Regions from separate parts of the Kosakonia sp. MUSA4 genome, predicted to be linked through region 1. Evidence: predicted binding sites of a transcription regulator. Region 1 holds the regulator's gene; each other region holds the start of a gene.

What was found. Region 1 encodes CRP, which controls carbon source genes, mostly activating them, when cyclic AMP is high. Its sites were predicted from a motif close to ATGTGANNNNNNTCACAT; they were not measured.
Positions count from the first base shown of each region.
Region 2: focA (formate transporter FocA) is a predicted target of CRP. The motif match lies at 2,743-2,760, and genes of this name have one in related genera.
Region 3: uxuA (mannonate dehydratase) is a predicted target of CRP. The motif match lies at 3,959-3,976, and genes of this name have one in related genera.
Region 4: rbsD (D-ribose pyranase) is a predicted target of CRP. The motif match lies at 4,465-4,482, and genes of this name have one in related genera.

Region 1 is NZ_CP025697.1:4,996,031-5,002,038, forward strand. It holds gene C0557_RS23865 (toxic anion resistance protein) at 1-900, opposite strand, end outside; gene C0557_RS23870 (hydrolase) at 1,078-2,097, shown strand; gene C0557_RS23875 (YheU family protein) at 2,094-2,312, shown strand; gene C0557_RS23880 (phosphoribulokinase) at 2,368-3,237, shown strand; gene C0557_RS23885 (OsmC family protein) at 3,267-3,671, opposite strand; gene crp (cAMP-activated global transcriptional regulator CRP) at 3,984-4,616, shown strand; gene C0557_RS23895 (YccS/YhfK family putative transporter) at 4,665-6,008, shown strand, end outside.
Region 2 is NZ_CP025697.1:1,704,392-1,710,399, reverse strand. It holds gene C0557_RS08060 (DUF421 domain-containing protein) at 1-514, opposite strand, end outside; gene ycaO (30S ribosomal protein S12 methylthiotransferase accessory factor YcaO) at 653-2,413, shown strand; gene focA (formate transporter FocA) at 2,819-3,676, shown strand; gene pflB (formate C-acetyltransferase) at 3,728-6,008, shown strand, end outside.
Region 3 is NZ_CP025697.1:4,430,220-4,436,227, forward strand. It holds gene C0557_RS20865 (CGNR zinc finger domain-containing protein) at 1-506, opposite strand, end outside; gene C0557_RS20870 (alpha/beta fold hydrolase) at 644-1,525, shown strand; gene C0557_RS20875 (class I SAM-dependent methyltransferase) at 1,562-2,323, opposite strand; gene C0557_RS20880 (helix-turn-helix transcriptional regulator) at 2,432-3,211, shown strand; gene C0557_RS27515 (cold-shock protein) at 3,255-3,443, opposite strand; gene cspA (RNA chaperone/antiterminator CspA) at 3,453-3,665, opposite strand; gene uxuA (mannonate dehydratase) at 4,052-5,119, shown strand; gene C0557_RS20895 (gluconate:H+ symporter) at 5,181-6,008, shown strand, end outside.
Region 4 is NZ_CP025697.1:5,453,793-5,459,800, reverse strand. It holds gene rbsK (ribokinase) at 1-448, opposite strand, end outside; gene rbsB (ribose ABC transporter substrate-binding protein RbsB) at 561-1,451, opposite strand; gene rbsC (ribose ABC transporter permease) at 1,478-2,443, opposite strand; gene rbsA (ribose ABC transporter ATP-binding protein RbsA) at 2,449-3,954, opposite strand; gene rbsD (D-ribose pyranase) at 3,962-4,381, opposite strand; gene kup (low affinity potassium transporter Kup) at 4,586-6,008, opposite strand, start outside.

The DNA of each region.
Region 1 (6,008 bases):
TTGCAGCATTTCCGCATTGCGGCGCAGTAAGTCGTTGGTCGTATCGGCCACGTCTTTTTGCAGCTTTGCCGCCTGACGCTGAGTCTGTAGTGACATCGACAGCGCAATCTGGCTCTTCCAGACAGGAATAGTGGAAAGAATGCTGCTCTGGATCTTTTCCGCCAGGGACTGGCTGTTACTTTGCATCAGGCGGATTTGCGGCGCGGACTGCATCGCAATGGTGCGCGACAGCATCAAATCATGCAGACGACGCTCAAAGCGCTGAATACCCTCCAGTAGATCCCGAAGGCGCTGTGCGTTCATCGGATCGGTTGTCGCCTGCGCCTGCAAAACGGGTAGTTCGTTCTGTTTGATCTGCTCCAGCTTTTGCTTGCCGGCAATGATATGCAGCGTAATTTGCTGAAAAACGTCGCGGTTACGATCAAAGAGGATCTCCAGAACCGAGATATTACGCAGCAGATCGACCATCGCTTCATTCAGCTTTTCGGTGATGGTATCGACCTGCTTCGCCAGCGTCTGGTACTCCAGCATGGTGCGCTCGATCCGGTTAAACAGCGATCCCAACAGCGGTAGTGAAGCGAGGAAACCTGGTTTTTGCTCGAAGGCGCTGATATCCACCTGCTTGATTTTCATCAGTAGATCGGTCAGCTGCGCGCCAATCACGCCAGCGTCTTTTGCCCGGACTTCCTGCATCAGCGATTCAGAAAACTGCGAGATGCTGTTCATGGTTTTGGCGCCAAAGGCCAGCGAGAACACCGGATCGTTAATATTAATTTCTGCAACGATATTCTGGATTTGCGTTTGCTCGGCTGGGGTTAAATTTTCACTGCCGGGTAAGTCGTTAATTGCCTGATTGAGTTGCTGTGGCGCCGCAAGGTCAAGCGAGGTATTTTCCGTCATCCAATGAGTCCTCAATGAGTGAAAAGCGGACAGCAGTAATGGAATAAAATTGCTGATTTATTAAATCGTTATAAGGCTGTCCGTAGAGCGTAATACGGTACAACAGCAGCAAAGTATTAAACAGCTTAAATATTCGCAAGTATAATAAGCGTCAGTTTCTTGAGATGATTTAACACGATGGCAGATATTACACCTGCAAATCTTCTTGAAAATCAGGAAGATTCGCACAACTTTCATCCGATGCCGGGTGCGCGGAATCCGCATCTACAAACGATGCTGCCTCGCATTCTACGCCGCCGCTTACAGTTTGATCCCTGGTGGCAGCGCCTGGAGCTGCCGGACGGCGACTTCGTCGATCTCGCCTGGAGCGAAGAGCCCGGGCAGGCAAAACACAAACCGCGTCTGGTCGTGTTTCACGGCCTGGAAGGTAGCCTGCACAGCCCGTATGCGCATGGTCTGATCCATGCAGCAAAAGAGCGCGGCTGGCTGGGCGTGGTGATGCATTTTCGCGGCTGTAGCGGCATTCCCAACCGCCTGAACCGCATCTACCACTCCGGCGAAACCGAAGATGGCACCTGGTTTTTACGCTGGCTGCCAGAAACCTTCGGCCCGGCGCCGACCGCGGCGGTAGGCTATTCGCTGGGCGGCAATATGCTCGGCTGCCTGTTAGCCAGAGCCGATGATTCTCTTCCCGTTGATGCAGCCGTGATCGTCTCTGCGCCATTGATGCTGGAAGCGTGCAGCTATCATATGGAAAAAGGGTTTTCCCGCTTTTATCAGCGTTACCTGCTGAATTTGCTGAAAGCGAACGCCGCACGCAAATTAAGAGCCTACCCCGGCTCGCTGCCAACGACGCTGCCTGCGCTGCGGAAAGTGCGGCGTATCCGCGAGTTTGACGATCTGATCACCGCCAAGATCCACGGCTTTGCTGATGCGCTGGATTACTATCGCCGCTGTAGCGCCATGCCGCAGTTGCCGTTGATCCGTAAACCGACGCTGATCATTCACGCCAAAGACGATCCGTTTATGGATCATAACGTTATTCCGGATGCCGGCCATTTACCGCCGAATATTGAGTACCAACTGACAGAACACGGCGGTCATGTCGGTTTTGTCGGCGGTACGCTGCGCCGACCAGAAATGTGGCTGGAAAAGCGCATTCCGGACTGGCTTTCCCCCTGGCTGAGAACATCATGATTATTCCCTGGCAAGAGATTGACGCCGACACGCTGAACAATCTGATTGAGAGCTTTGTCTTGCGCGAAGGCACCGATTATGGTGAACATGAACGTTCGCTAGAACAAAAGGTCGCTGACGTTAAACGTCAACTGCAACGCGGTGAAGCTGTACTGGTGTGGTCGGAACTGCACGAGACGGTAAACATTATGCCGCGGGGGCAGTTTCACGATTAACCGGGTAGATGGCGGCTGACTATACTGCAAACACAGTTTTATTCAGGGAGTTGCTATGTCTGCCAAACATCCGGTCATCGCCGTTACTGGCTCCAGCGGCGCGGGAACCACCACCACCAGCGTCGCCTTCCGTAAAATCTTCGCCCAGCTCAATATGCACGCCGCAGAAGTGGAAGGAGACAGCTTCCATCGCTTTACCCGTCCGGAAATGGATATGGCGATCCGCAAAGCCCGCGATCTTGGGCGGCATATCAGTTACTTTGGCCCGGATGCCAATGACTTCAGCCTGCTTGAACAAACCTTTAGCGAATATGGCCAGAGCGGAACCGGGCAAACGCGTAAATATCTGCATACCTACGATGAAGCGGTGCCGTGGAATCAGGTGCCGGGCACGTTTACGCCCTGGCAACCGCTGCCGGAACCCACCGACGTGCTGTTTTATGAAGGGCTGCACGGCGGCGTAGTGACCCCGCAAAATGACGTGGCGCGCCATGTTGATTTACTGGTTGGCGTGGTGCCGATCGTCAACCTGGAGTGGATCCAGAAACTGATTCGCGATACCAGCGAACGCGGACACTCCCGTGAAGCGGTGATGGATTCGGTGGTTCGTTCGATGGAAGATTACATCAACTTTATCACCCCGCAGTTTTCCCGTACGCACATCAACTTTCAGCGCGTGCCGACGGTCGATACGTCTAACCCTTTCGCCGCAAAAGGCATTCCGTCGCTGGATGAAAGCTTTGTGGTCATTCACTTCCAGAATTTGCAAGGCATTGATTACCCGTGGCTGTTGGCGATGCTGCAAGGTTCGTTTATTTCCCATATGGATACACTGGTGGTACCGGGCGGCAAGATGGGGCTGGCGATGGAATTGATTATGACGCCGCTGGTGCAACGGCTGATGGAAGGGAAAAAGATTAAGTAGCCCGGCAAGCCGATTGCCGGGCCAGGGCATCAGGCTTCGATAACTTCGTAGGAGTGGGTGATCTTCACGGCCTTCTCCAGCATCAACGCTACAGAGCAATATTTTTCCGCCGACAGATCCACCGCGCGGGAAACTGCCGCGTCTTTCAGCGCTTTGCCGGTGACGATAAAGTGCAGATTGATGTGCGTAAACAGACGCGGCGCTTCTTCACGGCGCTCGGAAGTCAGCTTCACTTCGCAGTCGGTCACGTCGTGGCGCCCTTTCTGCAGGATGGAAACGACGTCAATTGCGCTGCAACCGCCCGCCGCCATCAGCACCATCTCCATCGGGCTTGGCGCTTTATCCCCGGAATTACCGTCCATCAGAATTTGGTGGCCAGATGCGGACTCACCCAGGAAGGTCAACCCTTCAACCCATTTCACACGTGCCTGCATTTTATTCACTCCGGAGTAGTAATTTTCTCCACAGATTACGCGTACATAACAAAACTCGCAACGGAAGGCGACCTGCGTCATGCTGAAGCGAGACACCAGGAGACAGGCGTGAAAACCTATGCTAAAACAATCTGGATGCTACAAAGATAAATGGATGTTACGCATGTATGCATGACATCGTAGATTAGAGGCCGCAGATAACCCTGACGGCCCACTTCTCAGGACATGAGAAGCTTTGATTGCAACCCCGGAAGCAGGCTGAAACCTACATCCCCGCTTTCGGAGCCAGCTTATAACAGAGGATAACCGCGCATGGTGCTTGGCAAACCGCAAACAGACCCGACTCTCGAATGGTTCTTGTCTCATTGCCACATTCATAAGTACCCGTCGAAGAGCACGCTGATTCACCAGGGTGAAAAAGCGGAAACGCTGTATTACATCGTTAAAGGCTCAGTGGCAGTGCTAATCAAGGATGAGGAAGGTAAAGAGATGATTCTCTCTTACCTTAATCAGGGTGATTTTATCGGTGAACTGGGCTTGTTCGAAGAAGGTCAGGAGCGCAGTGCCTGGGTACGCGCCAAGACCGCTTGTGAAGTCGCCGAAATTTCCTACAAAAAATTCCGTCAGCTTATCCAGGTGAACCCGGATATTCTGATGCGCCTCTCCTCGCAGATGGCGCGTCGCCTTCAGGTGACCTCGGAGAAAGTCGGCAACCTGGCGTTCCTGGACGTAACGGGCCGTATCGCGCAGACGCTGCTGAATCTGGCAAAACAGCCGGACGCAATGACTCACCCGGACGGCATGCAGATTAAAATTACTCGCCAGGAGATTGGCCAAATCGTTGGTTGCTCCCGTGAGACTGTCGGCCGCATCCTGAAAATGCTGGAAGATCAGAACCTGATCTCCGCCCACGGTAAAACCATCGTGGTATACGGAACACGTTAATCCGTAAAACGGCGCATCGTTTATCCGGCGCGCCGTTTTTCTCTCCTCATGTGGCGCAGGCTGATTTATCACCCCGAAATCAACTACGCACTGCGACAAACGCTGGTGTTATGTCTGCCTGTGGCGATTGGCCTGATAGTCGGCCATCTGCAACAGGGCCTGCTTTTCTCACTCGTTCCCGCTTGCTGCAATATTGCCGGTCTCGACACGCCGCATAAGCGTTTCTTTAAGCGCCTGATTATTGGCGGCTGTCTGTTTGCGGGTAGCAGCCTGGCGGTGCAATTGTTGCTGGCGGAAGATCTTCCGCTGCCGCTGATCTTTACCATGCTGACCCTGCTACTGGGCGTCACGGCTGAGATCAGCGCATTGCACGGGCGCTTACTGCCCGCCTCGCTGATTGCCGCCATCTTCACGCTCAGCCTCGCCGGGAATATGCCGGTGTGGGAGCCGCTGCTGATTTACGCGCTGGGCACACTATGGTACGGGCTGTTTAACTGGTTCTGGTTCTGGATGTGGCGGGAACAACCACTGCGCGAATCGTTAAGCCTGCTCTACCGGCAACTGGCTGATTATTGCGAAGCCAAATACAGCCTGCTGACGCAGCATGCCGATCCGGAAAAAGCCCTGCCGCCGCTGCTTGCACGCCAGCAAAAAGCGGTGGATATGATAAGCCAGTGCTACCAACAATTGCATATGCTGGCGGCCAATCAGCATAACGACTACAAACGCCTGCTGCGCGTTTTCCAGGTCGCGCTGGATTTGCAGGAGCATATTTCCGTCAGCCTGCACCAGCCGGAAGAAGTACAAAAACTGGTTGAACAAACCCACGCCGAGCAGGTTATCCGCTGGAATGCGCAGACCGTCGCCGCCCGTTTACGCGTGCTGGCGGACGACATTCTCTACCATCGTTATCCGACGCGTTTCACTATGGAAAAGCAAATCGGCGCGCTGGAAAAAATCGCCCGCCAGCACCCGGATAATCCGGTAGGCCAGTTCTGCGCCTGGCACTTTAGCCGCATCGCCCGCGTACTGCGTACGCAGCGGCCTCTGTACATCCGCGATCTGATGGCGGAGAAGCAGCGTCGATTGCCATTGCTCCCGGCGCTGAAAAGCTATTTATCCCTGAAATCCGCCGCGCTGCGTAATGCGGCGCGCATCAGCGTAATGCTCAGTATTGCCAGCCTGATGGGCAGCGCCCTGCATCTGCCGAAGCCCTACTGGATCATGATGACGATTATGTTTGTCACGCAAAATGGTTATGGCGCGACACGCGTGCGCATTGTCCACCGGGCGGCAGGAACCCTTGCCGGGCTGGTGATCGCCGGGATCACGTTGCACTTTCATGTTCCGCTCGGTTTTACGCTGACAGCCATGTTATTGATTACGCTGGTC
Region 2 (6,008 bases), 2.4 Mb from region 1:
CTGGTTTAACCTCGTTGTCGGGGAAGTAATAGACGCTGATTTGCCCGTTGGTCTCCATAATCGCCAGCCGAATTTGCCCCAGATGTTCAATGCCGTTGCCGCGCAGCTCCATAAAGAACTCAAATTCAGTCATGTTCTCTTCATGCAATTTCTCCCATGCCAGCTCACCGTTCTCAACAATTACAACCGGCTTGCCTTCCAGCAGATCCTCCAGCTTTTCACTGTGCGACATCAGCCACATCACCAGACGGTAAAGCACCGCCAGCGTAATAAAAACCACCAGCACGGGCAGCATTGGAACGTCGTCATAAAAGGCCACATCTCCCGCTGCCGAGCCTAGCGTCAGAATAATGAGGACTTCGAACAGCGACATTTGCCGTACGCCGCGTCGGCCAGTGATTTTGAGAAATAAAAAGACTAAAACGAAGGTATAAAGGCTGCGCAGGGCCACTTCCCACAAAAACTCAAAGGGAACTTTATCCAGTGCCATGCGATGAAGGTCGAACGCTTTCATTTTTCCATCCATGAACAGTCGGTTACTCTCCCTAAGCATAGACCGCTGTTTTATTTTCGCCGGGCAGAAGCGGAAGATAGCGCCAGTCACGCAAAACCCGTATCATTGCGCGCTTTACGTACGAAAAAAGTGACCGCCATGACTCAAACATTTATTCCCGGCAAAGACGCCGCACTGGAAGACTCCATCGCCCGCTTCCAGCAAAAGCTCACCGACCTCGGTTTTCACATTGAAGAAGCCTCATGGCTGAATCCGGTACCGAACGTCTGGTCCGTGCATATTCGCGATAAAGAGTGCGCGCTGTGCTTCACTAACGGTAAAGGCGCAACGAAAAAGGCTGCGCTTGCCTCTGCGCTGGGCGAGTACTTCGAGCGTCTTTCCACCAACTACTTCTTCGCTGACTTCTGGCTGGGCGATGCTATCGCGCAAGGCCCGTTCGTTCACTACCCGAACGAAAAGTGGTTCCCGCTGCCGGAAGATGACTCGCTGCCCGAAGGGATCCTCGATGCTCGTCTGCGCGCATTCTACGATCCACAGAACGAGCTGGCCGCCGGGATGCTGGTCGATCTGCAATCCGGGAATGATGAGCGTGGTATCTGCGCCCTGCCGTTTACCCGCCAGTCTGATGAGCAGACGGTCTATATTCCGATGAACATCGTCGGCAACCTGTATGTTTCCAACGGTATGTCTGCCGGTAACACCCGCAACGAAGCCCGCGTACAGGGTCTGTCTGAGGTGTTCGAACGCCATATCAAAAACCGTATTATCGCGGAGAGTATCAGCCTGCCGGAAATCCCGCAGGAAGTACTGGCCCGCTATCCTGGCGTGGTGGAAGCCATTGCCAAACTGGAAGCCGAAGGGTTCCCGATTTTTGCCTACGACGGTTCGCTGGGCGGTAAATATCCGGTGATCTGCGTCGTGCTGTTTAATCCGGCGAATGGCACCTGCTTTGCCTCCTTTGGCGCGCATCCGGATTTTGGCGTTGCGCTGGAACGTACAGTCACCGAGCTGTTGCAGGGGCGCGGTCTGAAAGATCTCGATGTCTTTACCCCGCCGACCTTTGATGACGAAGAAGTGGCTGAACACGCTAACCTCGAAACTCACTTTATCGATTCCAGCGGTTTGATCTCCTGGGATCTGTTTAAGCAGGATGCGGATTATCCGTTCGTTGACTGGAGCTTCGCAGGGACCACCGAAGAAGAGTTCGCCACGCTGATGGCTATCTTTAATGCAGAAGATAAAGAAGTTTATATCGCCGATTACGAGCACCTTGGCGTGTACGCCTGCCGTATTCTGGTGCCGGGCATGTCCGATATTTATCCGGCAGAAGATCTGTGGCTGGCGAATAACACCATGGGCAGCCATCTGCGCGAAACTATTCTGTCACTACCGGGCAGCGAGTGGGAGAAAGAGGAGTACCTCAACCTTATCGCCCAACTGGACGACGAAGGTCACGACGATTTTACCCGCGTTCGTGAACTGCTGGGTCTGGCAACCGGTAAAGACAATGGCTGGTACACCCTGCGCATTGGCGAGTTAAAAGCGATGCTGGCGCTGGCTGGCGGCGATCTGGATCAGGCGCTGGCCTGGACCGAATGGACCATGGAATTCAACGCATCCATCTTCAGCGCGGAACGCGCCAACTACTACCGCTGCCTGCAAACGCTACTGCTGCTGGCGCAGGAAGAGGATCGCGAGCCGCTGCAATATCTGAATGCATTCGTACGCATGTACGGCGCACAGGCAGTTGAAGCAGCCAGCGCCGCGTTGAGTGGTGAAGCGCCGTTCTATGACCTGCAACCGGCAGACGGTACCCTGCAGGCATTCCCGGCGCATCAGTCCCTGTTAGCGGCTTACGAAAAGTTACAACGCGCCAAAACGGCATTCTGGGCGAAATAACGACAAGTAGCACGACAATATGTAGGCTTCATAGCAGGTCTACGCTATATTACGGGGCAATTTTATTGCCCCTTTTTATTTATATTTTTGCAATGTCAGTAAGTTGTAATAATTAAGTTAAATACGGGTAAATGGTATTATTACTTGCGGACTAATATTGTTACTTCTTATGGCAACTACCCCATTTTAATTAACGATTTTTCGGAGGCTTCATAAAAATAATCAACACATTTTATAACTTTTAAAATTTATTTTTATTCAGATAATCAACAAGTTACTCCGCATTCGTAAAAAAACCACGCTCTTTGCGGTCCTATAAGCCAGGCGAGATATGATCCATATCAAATTCTCTTCTATAATGCTTTGTTAGTATCTCGTCGCCGACTTAATAAAGAGAGAGTTAGTGTGAAAGCTGACAACCCTTTTGATCTTATCCTTCCAGCCGAAATGGCCAAAGTTGCCGAAGAAGCTGGCGTCTATAAAGCGACTAAACATCCGCTGAAGACTTTCTACCTGGCTATCACCGCAGGTGTGTTCATCTCTATTGCTTTTGTTTTCTATATCACCGCCACCACCGGCACAGCGGCAATGCCCTACGGTATTGCTAAACTGATTGGGGGTATCTGCTTCTCCCTGGGGTTGATCCTCTGCATTATCTGCGGTGCGGATCTTTTTACCTCGACCGTGTTGATTGTCGTGGCGAAAGCCAGTGGGCGTATCACTTGGGGGCAACTGGCCCGTAACTGGATCAACGTCTACTTCGGTAATCTGATAGGTGCGCTGCTGTTTGTCTTGCTAATGTGGTTGTCTGGCGAATATATGGTCGCCAACGGTGGCTGGGGCTTAAACGTCCTGCAGACCGCAGACCATAAAGTGCATCACACTTTCATCGAAGCTGTTGCGCTGGGTATTCTGGCCAACCTGATGGTTTGTATGGCCGTGTGGATGAGTTATTCCGGTCGCAGCCTGATGGATAAAGCGATGATTATGGTGCTGCCGGTAGCGATGTTTGTCGCCAGCGGTTTTGAGCACAGTATCGCAAACATGTTTATGATTCCGATGGGTATCGTAATCCGTAACTTTGCTAGCCCGGAGTTCTGGACCGCAGTTGGTTCCAGCCCGGAAAGTTTTTCTCATCTGACTATTACGAATTTCATCATCGATAACCTTATTCCGGTAACAATCGGGAATATCATAGGTGGTGGGTTATTAGTCGGGTTGACATACTGGGTCATTTACCTGCGTGGCAACGATCATCATTAATGGTTGTTTCAGGCAGTAAATAAAAAATCCACTTAAGAAGGTAGGTGTTACATGTCCGAGCTTAATGAAAAATTAGCCACAGCCTGGGAAGGTTTTGCGAAAGGTGACTGGCAGAAAGAAGTCAACGTACGTGACTTTATCCAGAAAAACTACACCCCATATGAAGGCGACGAGTCCTTCCTGGCTGGCGCTACTGACGCGACCACCGCCCTGTGGGACAAAGTCATGGAAGGGGTTAAACTGGAAAACCGCACTCACGCGCCAGTTGATTTTGACACCTCTGTTGCTTCCACCATTACTTCTCACGACGCTGGCTACATCAACAAAGCGCTTGAGAAAATCGTTGGTCTGCAAACTGAAGCTCCGCTGAAACGCGCTATCATCCCGTTTGGCGGCATCAAAATGGTTGAAGGTTCCTGCAAAGCGTACAATCGCGAACTGGACCCGATGCTGAAAAAAATCTTCACCGAATACCGTAAAACCCATAACCAGGGTGTATTCGATGTTTATACCAAAGACATTCTGAACTGCCGTAAATCCGGTGTTCTGACTGGTCTGCCGGACGCTTACGGCCGTGGCCGTATCATCGGTGACTACCGTCGCGTTGCGCTGTACGGTATCGACTTCCTGATGAAAGACAAATACGCTCAGTTCCTGTCTCTGCAATCCGATCTGGAAAACGGCGTAAATCTGGAAGCGACTATCCGTCTGCGTGAAGAAATTGCTGAACAGCACCGCGCACTGGGTCAGATCAAAGAGATGGCGGCTAAATACGGCTGCGATATCTCCGGTCCGGCAACGAACGCTCAGGAAGCAATCCAGTGGACCTACTTCGGTTACCTGGCTGCGGTTAAATCTCAGAATGGCGCTGCAATGTCCTTCGGTCGCGTATCCACCTTCCTGGATGCTTACATCGAACGTGACCTGAAAGCAGGTAAAATCACTGAAAAAGACGCTCAGGAAATGATTGACCACCTGGTCATGAAACTGCGTATGGTTCGCTTCCTGCGTACCCCTGAGTATGACGAACTGTTCTCCGGTGACCCGATTTGGGCAACTGAATCTATCGGTGGTATGGGCGTTGACGGCCGTACTCTGGTTACCAAAAACAGCTTCCGTTTCCTGAACACCCTGTACACCATGGGCCCGTCTCCGGAACCGAACATCACCGTTCTGTGGTCTGAAAAACTGCCGCTGAACTTCAAAAAATTCGCTGCGAAAGTCTCCATCGACACCTCTTCTCTGCAGTACGAGAACGATGACCTGATGCGTCCTGACTTCAACAACGACGACTATGCGATTGCTTGCTGCGTAAGCCCAATGGTTGTGGGTAAACAAATGCAGTTCTTCGGTGCTCGCGCTAACCTCGCGAAAACCATGCTGTACGCAATCAACGGCGGCGTTGATGAAAAACTGAAAATACAGGTTGGTCCGAAATCTGAGCCTATCAAAGGCGACTTGTTGAAATTCGACGAAGTCATGGATCGCATGGATCACTTCATGGACTGGCTGGCTAAACAGTATGTCACCGCACTGAACGTTATCCACTACATGCACGACAAGTACAGCTACGAAGCCTCTCTGATGGCGCTGCACGATCGTGACGTAATTCGCACCATGGCATGCGGTATCGCCGGTCTGTCCGTTGCTGCTGACTCCCTGTCTGCTATCAAATATGCGAAAGTTAAACCGATTCGTGACGAAGACGGTCTGGCAATCGACTTCGAAATCGAAGGCGAATACCCGCAATTTGGTAACAACGATGCTCGTGTCGATGATTTGGCAGTTGACCTGGTAGAACGTTTCATGAAGAAAATTCAGAAACTGACTACTTACCGCAACGCTATCCCGACTCAGTCTGTTCTGACCATCACCTCTAACGTTGTGTATGGTAAGAAAACCGGTAACACCCCGGATGGCCGTCGCGCTGGCGCTCCGTTCGGACCGGGTGCTAACCCGATGCACGGCCGTGACCAGAAAGGTGCTGTTGCCTCTCTGACCTCCGTTGCTAAACTGCCGTTCGCTTACGCTAAAGATGGTATTTCTTACACCTTCTCTATCGTTCCGAATGCGCTGGGTAAAGACGACGAAGTGCGTAAAACCAACCTCGCGGGTCTGATGGACGGTTACTTCCATCACGAAGCGTCCATCGAAGGTGGTCAGCACCTGAACGTGAACGTGATGAACCGTGAAATGCTGCTCGACGCGATGGAAAACCCGGAAAAATATCCGCAGCTGACCATCCGTGTTTCAGGTTACGCAGTACGCTTCAACTCCCTGACTAAAGAACAGCAGCAGGACGTTATTACTCGTACCTTCACTCAAACCATGT
Region 3 (6,008 bases), 570 kb from region 1:
GCCTTGGTGCGGTCGTAAAACCAGAGTATGCACTCCGGATGCTCACACTGGCGAACATACTCAAATTGCCCGTGGGCAAGTAACTCTGCCGCCTGCTCGGCCACCGGCACCAGCGCCCGCAGCGGCGTATCCCGTTGATACAGACGCTGGATCTGTAACGCGCCTTCAGCGTCTGTATTTACCTGCAAATAGCTCTGCGCCTGCGCCAGGTAATCATTAAGCTGCGCCAGCGACGGCGTATGGCCGCTTTTTTTCTCTGCTACCAGTTGCAGGATCAACGCGCGCAACTTACGCGCTTCAGCCAGCAGCTCTCCCGGTTTAGCGACAAAGCTCTCTGGCAGTTTTCCCTGCCCGCTCTGTTGCAGCCAGTTTTTGACATCCTCATCGGACTGCCAAAAGTCGTGCGTGCCTTGCTCCGCCCAGGCCTGCGTATTGATAAAATCCAGCGCGCCTTGCTCGGCGATAAACCACGGGCCTTCGGCGCCTGTTGTCGAGGGTGCTGCCATTTTGCGACTCCGGTGAGGTATTCATCTCATCATTGTAACCGATAAAATTAATTTTACACAGTTACATTAATCCACCATACTCAATCCCGGCGTAACCACTTAAATATTACTTTAACGGTTTCAAGCGAGGTATTGATATGGCTGGCAACACGCATTTCCCTGTTCGTTATCAGTTCATTGACGCCGATGGCGTCCGGGTTTTCTACCGTGAAGCAGGTACGCCGGGTAACCCGGTGCTTTTGCTGCTGCATGGTTTTCCCAGCTCATCACACCAGTATCGAGAGCTGATCCCGCTGCTGGCGGATCGGTTCCACATCATCGCTCCGGATCTGCCAGGTTTCGGTTTTACGGAAGTGCCCGCTGAACGGAATTATGTTTACCGTTTTGATGCGCTGGCGGCGACGATGGTGGCTTTTGTCGATGCGCTGGATCTGCAACGTTTTGCGATGTATGTCTTTGATTACGGCGCGCCGACCGGTCTGCGCCTGGCGCTGCATTACCCTGAACGCATCAGCGGGCTCATTTCGCAAAACGGTAACGCTTATCTGGAAGGATTAGGGGATGCATGGGCGCCAGTACGCGCTTACTGGGATGCGCCCAGCGCCGAAAACCGCCAGGCGGTGAATGATGCGATTTTGCATTTAGAAGGCACGAAATGGCAGTATCTGCACGGCGTTAGCGATCCTGCGCTGGTTGCGCCGGAAGGTTATCAACTGGATGCCCTGTTGATGGAGCGGCCCGGCAATAAGGCAATCCAACTGGATCTGTTTCTGGATTACGCCAATAACCTGAAACGTTACCCGGAATTTCAGGCTTTCTTCCGCACCAGGCAGCCGCCAGCGCTGATCATCTGGGGCAAACACGATCCGTTCTTTATTCCGCCAGGGGCTGAAGCCTGGAAACGCGATAACCCCAATGCGGTGGTCGAACTGCTCGATACCGGCCACTTCGCGCTGGAAACCCATGCCGGTTACATCGCGCAACGCATTCGCGAAGTCATCGGTGAGGCGCTGGGCTGAGGAAAGTGTGCGCCCACTTACCGTGGGCGCAGATTGTCAGGCCTGAGTCTGGAACATGATGGTGTCCGAAGTAAACGAGCCATCTTCGCCAATCAGGAAGTGCTGCTTCACCTCTTCCGACGTTTGCTGTTGCAGAAAGCGAATTGCCTCGCGCAATACTTCCGGCGTTTTCATGCGTTCAACCCACGAACTGTATTCCAGCACCAGGCGATCGGTTAACAGCTTATCGACCGTCATCCCGCTCTGCTGCGTCATTTGCAGCCACTCCGCCGCCGAGTAATTGCGCACATGAGACGGATCGCGCAGCACTTCGATGGTTTGCAGCCAGATATCCAGCACCGGACGGCCCGGCGAGGCGATATCCATTAAGATAAATTTACCGCCCGGCTTCAGCACACGTTTCACCTCACGCAGCGCCAGCGCAACATCGTGCCAGTGATGGGCAGAGTAACGGCTGATCACCACATCAAACGCGCCATCGGCAAAGGGCAACTGTTCGGCCGCGCCATGCACCGTGCTGATATTGCTCAGTTGACGATCGCGGGCCGCCTGACGAACCACGTCGAGCATTTTTTCCGACAGATCGTAAGCTGTCACTTCACGGGCGACGCCAGCCGCGACAAAACTGGCGTGCCCGGCGCCGCAGCCCAGATCCAGCACCGCGGCAGCAGGATTTTCACTGAGCCACTCTGCCAGCCGCACCAAATCTGCGCCCTGCGCATGAACCTGGCTGGTGAGATAGGCCTGCGCCTGGTCGCCAAACTGTTGCTTCGTTAATTCATGATGATTGACCGCCATTCTCTTTTTCCTTTTTTCGCACGACAAAAATTTGCTCTTTGCCGACTATACGAGCCTCTTTATAGGGGTACAATATGGCTACTTATACTGGTATTAATGAGTACCACCATGGAAAATACGCTCTTTGCCGGGCCAAAAACTCTCGGCGCTTTTTTACGTGCACAGCGGGAAAAAACCGCGCCGGCCGATATTGGCCTGCCTGCGCAAGGTCGGCGGCGCACCTGCGGATTACGCCGGGAAGAAGTGGCGCAGCTCAGCGGTATCAGCACCACCTGGTATACGTGGATTGAGCAGGGACGCGACATTGTCGTGTCGCCGCAAACCTTGTCGAATATTGCCGGCGTATTAAAAATGACGCAGGCGGAGCGGAAGTATCTGTTCCACCTGGCGCTGCAAAACGATCCGCAGGAAGAGCATGTCATTACCGTGGAAGAATCGGTGCTGGCGACGGTGAATCAGGTGCAGTGCCCCTGTTATTTGCTGGATGTCACCTGGAATATGGTGGCGTGGAATACGCCTGCTGAAGCACTATTTAGCGGCTGGCTGGATAAGGATGCCCAGCCGAATATGATGAGTTTTATGTTTCGTCATCCCCTTGCGCAAACGCTGGTGGTTGACTGGGAGACGCGCGCCAGCCGGATTGTCGCGGAATTGCGTGCCGATGCGATGCACTATCCGCACGATCAGGGATTGAATCATTTCGTGCAGAGTCTGAGTAATGACAGCGAACTGTTTCGCACCTTCTGGTCGCGCCAGCAGGTGGTGGTGCGCGAAGGCGGAGAACGCGTTTTTCATCATCCGCAGCAGGGGGAGTTGCACTTCCGGCAGATAACCTGGCAATTAACCAGTAATCGCGCGATCAAAATGATTATGTTAATGGCGGAATAATGCAGAATAAAAAAAGCAGATCAGAAATCTGACCTGCTTTTTTTTATTTACGGAATTCGACAGTATTCGAACCAGACTGGATAAACGCAGCGATATTATCAAATGTGTTCATTGCAGATTTGCAAAAAATACATTTAGCACCGACCGGGTTTTTCTCAGTGACATCAAAACTGGAAATTCGGTATTGCGACCCGTGGCAGCACGGGCAGCGAAAATGGATACGATTCGTAATGGTAAATCCTTAGCGCGGAACCACGTTGGCCGCAGCCGGACCTTTCGGGCCGTTTTCGATAGTAAACTCAACCTCTTGATTTTCTTCAAGAGTACGGTACGCATTGCTCTGGATAGCAGAGAAATGTACGAATACATCTTTGCTGCCATCTTTCGGAGTAATGAAACCGAAGCCTTTCTCAGCGTTGAACCATTTAACGATACCGTTCATTTTAGTAGACATGCTTGTTACCTTCTATTTTGTTCGCCGAATGCGGCAGTAATGGTCTGAGACATTATTTTTATCAGAGTGTAAAGCGAAGACCCAAAAAGAAGTAGCAAGGAGGTACTTAGAGATGAGAAAGACTTTAGTGAACTGCTGGAGATAATGATTTATCAAACCGACGACGCATTAACTCATGGTTGCCCTTATTACGCAAGCGTTAATTTTAAAAAATTTGTCAGCGCCTTATTTCACCCGCATAACCAAACACCTCGGAAACTCTCCTGCCGACAACCGCAAACCAAACGGCTTATGTGTGAAGCCGATCGCAAAAACAGGCACAGGCAAACGCTACTATAAATACTAGTATGGCAGTTGAATGTTTTCTTTTAGAGGTGGCAATGAGCATGCAAATGACAATGCGCTGGTTTGGACCAGTTGAAGACAAAATCCCGCTGGAATACATCCGCCAGGTACCGGGCGTCGAAGGGGTGGTAGGTGCGTTGTACGATGTGCCGGTAGGTGAAGTATGGCCAAAAGAGAAAATCAACGCGCTGGCCGGGCAAGTCCATGATGCCGGCCTTAAGATGGAAGTCATTGAAAGTGTTAATATTCATGACGATATTAAGATCGGTCTCCCTAGCCGCGATCGGCTAATTGCCAATTACCAGCAAACCATCCGCAACCTTGCAGAAGTTGGGGTAAAAGTCATCTGCTACAACTTTATGCCGGTTTTTGACTGGATGAAGACCGAGATGAATTACGTGCTGCCGGACGGCTCGCTGACGATGGCGTTCGAAAAGAAAGGCATCGATAAAACGCTGGATGAAGTGGTTAAAGAGGTGCTGGAAAATTCCAACGGCTTTGCGCTTCCGGGCTGGGAACCCGAACGACTGGCAAAAGTACAAGAGCTGTTTGCCAAATATAAAGATGTCGACGATAAAAAATTACGTGAAAACCTGGTTTACTTCCTTGAGCGCGTTATTCCGGTCTGTGAAGAAGTCGGTATTAAAATGGCGATTCACCCGGACGATCCGCCGTATTCTATTTTTGGCCTGCCGCGTATCGTTAAAAATCGTGACGATCTCGACTGGATTTGTAATGCAGTCGATTCTGAAGCCAACGGTATTACCTTATGTACCGGTTCGATCGCCGAGGATCCGGATAATAATGTGTGCCAAATCCTGGCCGAATTTACACGCCGTAAACGTATTCACTTTGCGCACGTGCGCAATATCAAACTGATTAAAGATAAAGATTTCTATGAATCCGCGCACTTATCCCGCTACGGTTCACTGGATATGTACGAAGTCATGAAAGCCTTGCATGACAACGGGTTCGACGGTTACATCCGTCCGGATCACGGGCGTTTCATCTGGGGCGAAACCGGCCGTCCAGGTTACGGTCTTTACGATCGGGCGCTCGGCGTAACCTATTTACACGGACTTTGGGAAGCACTCGAAAAACAAAACTAATTTTATTCGGGCCGGTGGTTCCACCGGCTTTTCTTGATAGCCAATCCGTAAGGTATTCTCTATGTCCCCGCTGTTAGCCTTATTCTGGGTGCTGGTAGGTATTGCACTTTTGGTTTTGATGAACCTGAAATACAAATTTCATAATATTTTCGCGCTGCTGATTGCAGGTATATTTGTCGCAATCATGGAAGGCATTCCACTCGATAAAATTGTGTCTGTCGTTCAGGACGGTCTGGGCAGTATTCTCGGCCATCTTGCACTCATTATTTTATTCGGCGCGATTATCGGTAAATTTATGACCGAATCCGGCGCCAGCCAGAGGATTGCCGATAGCGTTATTGAGCACTGCGGCACACGTCTTCTCACCGTCGGTTTAATGTTTATTGGCGTGATTTTCGGCATCGCCATGTTTTATGAAGTCGCCTTCCTGATTGCCATGCCGCTGGTTTTGAACATCGCCAAAAAAGCCCATATTCCCTATATGAAACTGGTCGTGCCAACGGTGGTCGGCGCAACCATGGGGCACAGTTTGTTCCCACCGCAGCCAGGGCCGGTCGCGCTGATCAGCGCGTTTAATGCCGATATTGTGCAGGTCTATCTGTATGGCATCCTGGTCATTATTCCGGCGCTGTTTTGTGCAGGTATTTTATTGCCGAAATATTTACCGGGAATCAAAACGATTCCGCTGAATTCACTGCTAAAACCCGTGGAGGAAAAAACAGCACAGGATCTGCCGCGGTTTAGCATCAGTATTTTGATCCCGCTGATCCCGGCGGTACTGATGATTGTGGCCTCGCTGGTAAAAGGCCTGATGCCCGCTGGCTCGCAGCTGGTAAAAGTCTGTACTTTTTTCGGCAGTGCGGAAATCAGTATGCTGCTGGCAACGCTC
Region 4 (6,008 bases), 460 kb from region 1:
GCACGCTTTCTACCGGCGACTCCAATTGCATCAGCAACGCCGATGCGTTCGCAATCAGCGCATGCTGCGCTTCTACGCGTTCAATCGAGAGCGCCGCATTCGCTCCCGCATGAATACCGATGACATTCTCACCTTCGCCATTAACAAAAATCAGCGCCACGCCGGTGGATTCCCCTGCAACAACGCTTACTGGCGCCACATCAATATGATCGCTTTCCAGTTGCTTACGAACGCGAGCGCCCGTGTCGTCATCGCCCGTGCAAGCGATAAAAGCGATATCGGCGCCGCTACGCCCGGCGGCAACCGCCTGGTTTGCGCCTTTACCACCGAAAGCCACCTGATACTGACTGCCGGTGACGGTTTCGCCCGGCGTCGGGAAAGATTCAAGGTTAAGAATGTGATCGGCATTGATACTACCAAGGACGACGAGTTTGCCTGCGGTTTTCATGATGAGCTTGTCCATAAAGTGCGCCACCGTTCCCGGTGGCGCGTGCCATGCTTTTCTTTATTTTTACGTTGTCCCCAGTCGGCAGGTTCAAGCCCACCGACTGAACTGCTTATTACTGCTTGATGACCAGTTTCAGGTCAACCGGGTTTTTCGCGTAGACTTTTTCGCCTTTCAGCACTTTGTCTGCGGTATCAACACCTTTCGCGCCAATCTGCTCCGGCAACTGAGCAATCGTTGCTGCCAGTTTGCCGTCATTGACGGCTTTTACACCGTCTGGCGTACCGTCAAAACCCACCACCATCACGTCGGTTTTACCGGCAGTTTGCAGCGCACGCAGCGCACCCAGCGCCATTTCATCGTTCTGGGCAAAGACTGCCTGAACGTCCGGGTGAGCCGTCAGCAGGTTCTGCATGACGTTCAGGCCTTTAGTACGATCGAAGTCTGCCGGCTGGCTGGCCAGCACGTTAAATTTATGTGCGGCAACGGCCTGCTGGAAACCTTCGCCACGTTCACGTGCAGCAGAAGTCCCGGCGATACCCGCCAGTTCGATAACTTTCGCGCCTTCACCCGCTTTTTTAGCGATGTAGTCGCCAGCAATTTTGCCGCCGAGCACGTTATCAGAGGCAATGTGGCTGACCACTTCACCACTGCTTGCTACGCGGTCGAGGGTAATTACCGGGATTTTTGCCTGGTTAGCCATTTTGATCGCGTTGCCGACAGCATCGGAGTCTGTCGGGTTAATCAGCAGCAGTTTGGTACCGCGAACGGTCAGATCCTGCACGTTGGCCAGCTCTTTGGCCGGGTTGTTCTGCGAATCCAGGACAACCAGGTCATACCCCAGTTTATCCGCCTCTTTCTGTGCGCCATCCTTCAGGGAGACGAAGAACGGGTTGTTCAGCGTGGAAATCACCAGAGCAATAGAGTCTTTCGCCATCGCGTTTGCGCTAATGGTGGCGCTCAGTGCAACAGCAGAAACCAGAGTGGCCAGTTTTTTCATGTTCATATTCACGAGTCCTGTTGTGTAGGTAATTACTGCTTTTTGTTGTCTACCAGCACCGCGAGCAGAATCACCACTGCTTTAACGATCATCTGGTAATAGGAGGAAACGCTCAACAAATTCAATCCATTATTGAGGAAGCCCAGAATCAATGCGCCGATCAACGTCCCAACAATGCGACCTTTACCGCCAGCCAGACTGGTTCCGCCCAATACCACCGCAGCAATAGCATCCAGTTCATAACCGGCCCCCGCAGTAGGCTGTGCAGAAGAGAGACGCGCCACTTCAATAATGCCCGCCAGTGAAGCCAGCAGGCCGCACAGCGAGTAGACGATAATTTTCACTTTATCGACGGAGATGCCGGACAAGCGCGTCGCCGCTTCGTTACCGCCCAGCGCATAGATATAGCGGCCCAGGCGGGTTTGATGCAATAAATACCAGGCGGCGATAAAGACCACAGCCATCAGCCACACTGGCGTCGGGATCCCGAGCGGGCGGCCAATACCAAACCAGCCAAAAATATCTGCGTTAGCGGTAAATCCGGTATTGATTGGGCTGCCATTGGTGTAAACCAGCGTTACGCCGCGCAGCAGCAACATCATTACCAGCGTAGCGATAAACGCCTGCACGCGGCCTTTCGCGACAATCACCCCGGTAACGGCGCCGATCGCCGCCCCCAGCGCCAGCGCACCAGCAACGGCCACCAGCGCATTCACTTCCACGCCAATCATCGAGGCCGCAACCGCGCCGGTGAGTGCCAGCAGGGAACCGACGGACAGATCAATTCCCGAGGTCAGGATAACCAGCGTCATCCCCACCGCCATAATGGCGTTCACCGAGGTTTGTTGCAGGATGTTCAGCAGGTTATTGACGGTAAAAAAGTTCGGACTCATTGTCGAAACAATCGCAATCAGCACCAGCAAAGCAATTAACGATTTTTGTTCCATTAGCCATGCTTTGCTGAAATAACGGCGACCAGAAACAGCCTGGGTAGTCATCTTTTTTACTCCTGATTCACACGATTAAGCTTGCCCACAGCGGCAGCCATCAACACTTCCTGAGTGGCCTGCTCGCGCGTGAATTCACCGCCGAGATGCCCTTCATGCATCACCATAATGCGATCGCTCATTCCCAGCACTTCCGGCATTTCAGAGGAGACCAGGATGATGCTCAGCCCGTCAGCCTTGAACTGGTTAATAAGCTGATAAATCTCTTTTTTCGCCCCAACATCGACGCCGCGCGTCGGTTCGTCGAGGATCAGCACTTTTGGCCGCGTCATCAAACCACGGGCAATCGCCACTTTTTGCTGATTACCGCCGGAGAGCAAACCAATTGCCTGCTCCATTGATGGTGTTTTCACATTGAACAGACGGATAAAATCATTCACCGCCTGCTGTTCATCTTTATGTTTCAGCGAACCGCCCGCGCGGCTGAAGTAACGCAGCGCCGTCAGCGACATATTCTCTTTCACTGACATGCCGAGCACTAAGCCGTCACGCTTACGGTCTTCTGAAATATAGACGATGCCGTTCGCCAGCCCGTCCTGCGGAGAGCGGGTGAGCACTTCATGACCGTCGAGTGTCACATAACCGCTGGTGCGCGGCAGTGCGCCATACAGCACTTTCATCAGTTCGGTGCGGCCAGCGCCCATCAACCCGGCGACGCCAAGGATCTCGCCTTTGCGCAGGGTGAAACTGACGTTTTCCACGCCAGGACCACACAGATTATCGACGGTAAGACGCACTTCGCCCGGCGCCTGATCCAGCCGCGGGTATTGGTCTTCCAGCTTGCGGCCTACCATCATTTCGATCAGCGTATCTTCGGTGAGCGTCGCCACTTCACGCTCGGCGATAAATTGCCCGTCACGGAAAACCGTCACGTCATCGCAAATCTCGAAGATCTCTTTCATACGGTGGGAGATATAGACAATGCCGCGCCCCTGCGATTTCAGCTCGCGGATCACGCGGAACAGCGATTCGGTTTCGGTGTCCGTCAGGGCGTCGGTGGGTTCATCCATAATGATGACCTGCGATTCGTAGCTCATCACTTTGGCGATTTCGACCATCTGTTGATCGCCGATGGAGAGTTCCCCTACCAGCCGATCGCTCTTAAAGCGCAGATTCAGTTTGGCCAGCAGCTTGTCGGCATCAGCAAACATCTTTTTCCAGTCGATTTTGCCGAAGCGATTAACGAACTCACGCCCGAGAAAAATATTCTCAGCAATGGTGAGCTGCGGGATCAGGTTCAATTCCTGGTGGATAATGCCGATACCAGCTTCCTGCGATGATTTTGGGCCGTTAAAGGTGGTCTCTTTTCCCAGCCACAGCAGCGAACCGGCGTCACGGGTATAGATGCCCGTAAGCACTTTCATCATCGTGGATTTACCGGCACCATTTTCGCCCACCAGCGCCATCACACGGCCAGGATAGACATTCAGCGCCGCGCCGGAAAGCGCTTTAACGCCGGGGAATGCTTTATCGATCCCCTTGAGTTGCAGTAACGCGTCCATGATGGCCTCAGAAAGTGACGCCAGCACAGAGAATGATATTCGCAAACGGGGAACACTCCCCGCTGCGAATCACCGCATGACTGTCCGCGGTGTGTTTTTTAAACTGCTCGTGCGTAACGTACCGCACTTCTATGGTGTTTCCCTGGTGTTGTTGCAGTTGCTCAAGAGACTTAAGCAACGTTTCGTGGAGCTGCGGATTATGTTGTTTGATTTCCTGCGCCAGGATAGCGGATTCAACCTGCATTTCGGCTGTCACCACATCCAGCACCTGCATAAAGGACGGTACGCCCTGCGTTAGCGCCATATCAATGCGTTGCGTATTACGCGGCACCGGCAACCCGGCATCACATACCACCAGCGTATCGGTATGACCAAGACGAGAGATAACTGACGAAATGTCAGCGTTCAATACACGACCTTTTTTCATTTTTTATGCTCCACTAGCGAAACGTTTCGCTGAACGCAGTGTAGTACAAAGAATAATCTTATAACTATGTCTCAGTTACAGAAGTGTGATCGATATCGAAACGTTTCGCGTCCGAATGTGATGAAAAAAACAGCTTGATTAGCTTAAATGAAATTCACAGACATAAATAACAAAAAACCCCTCATAAAGAGGGGTTTTAAGACGTTAAATTTCAACCTGCGTTCCCAACTCGATAACCCGGTTTGGCGGGATCTCAAACTGGTCCGGCGCGCGCAGCGCGTTGCGCTGCAATACCAGGTAGAGTTTGCCGCGCAGCCGCAAATACCATGGTCGTTTACCGAGGATCAACGACTCATGCGACATAAAGAAGGAAGTTTCCATCATCCGGCAATTGAGCCCTTCCAGACCGCAGCGATGGAACACCTCTTCAACGTTCGGCGTTTCGCGCCAGCCGTAACTGGCCACCACGCGCCAGAAAGTTGGCGATAACTGTTCAATTTGTACCCGACGCACATTGTGGACGTAAGGCGCATCTTCAGTACGCAGCGTCAACAGGATCACGCGTTCATGCAGCACCTTGTTGTGCTTCAGGTTATGCATCATGGCAAATGGAATGACATTCAGCGCGCGGGACATGTACACCGCCGTACCGGGCACACGAACCGGCGGCGATTTCTCCAGCGACGCAATCATCGCCTCCAGAGAGTTGCCATGTTCGTGCATGCGGCGCAGCAGGCGGAACCGTTCACTTTTCCAGGTGGTCATCACCAGGAACATCACCATGCCGAGCGTTAACGGCAGCCAGCCACCGGAAACGATTTTATCGAGGTTCGCCGAGAACAGCGGTACATCGATACTCAGTAAGAAGATCAGAATCAGCCCCACCAGCACTTTATTCCAGTGCCAGTTTTTGCGTGCCACGGTCGTGGAAAGAATGGAGGTCAGCACCATCGTCCCGGTAACGGCAATACCGTAAGCCGCCGCCAGATTGCTGGAGTGTTCAAAGCTGACAATCACCAGCACTACTGCAAAATAGAGTAGCCAGTTAATGAACGGAATATAGATTTGCCCGGATTCCATCTCCGAGGTATGGATAATACGCATCGGCGCCAGATAGCCCAGACGCACCGCCTGGCGAGTCAGGGAGAAGACGCCTGAAATAACCGCCTGCGACGCAATGACCGTCGCCAGCGTGGCAATAATCAACATTGGGATCAGCGCCCACTCAGGCGCCAGCAGGAAGAAGGGGTTCTTAATCGCTTCCGGCGTTTTCAGCAATAATGCGCCCTGGCCAAAATAATTCAGCGCCAGCGACGGCAGCACCACAATAAACCACGCCATGCGAATAGGCAGCTTACCGAAGTGCCCCATATCCGCATACAGCGCCTCGACACCGGTGATTGATAGCACCACGGCGCCAAGCGCAACAAAAGAGACAGTCTTGTATTCAAGGAAGAAATTCACCGCCCAAAGCGGATTCAGCGCCTGCAACACTTCGGGATTTTCGATAATACCGCGCGCGCCGAGTACGGCCAGTATCAGAAACCACGCCAGCATGATCGGTGCAAACAGTTTCCCCACCAGCCCGGTACCGTGCTTCTGAATCATAAACAGCAGGGTTAAAACG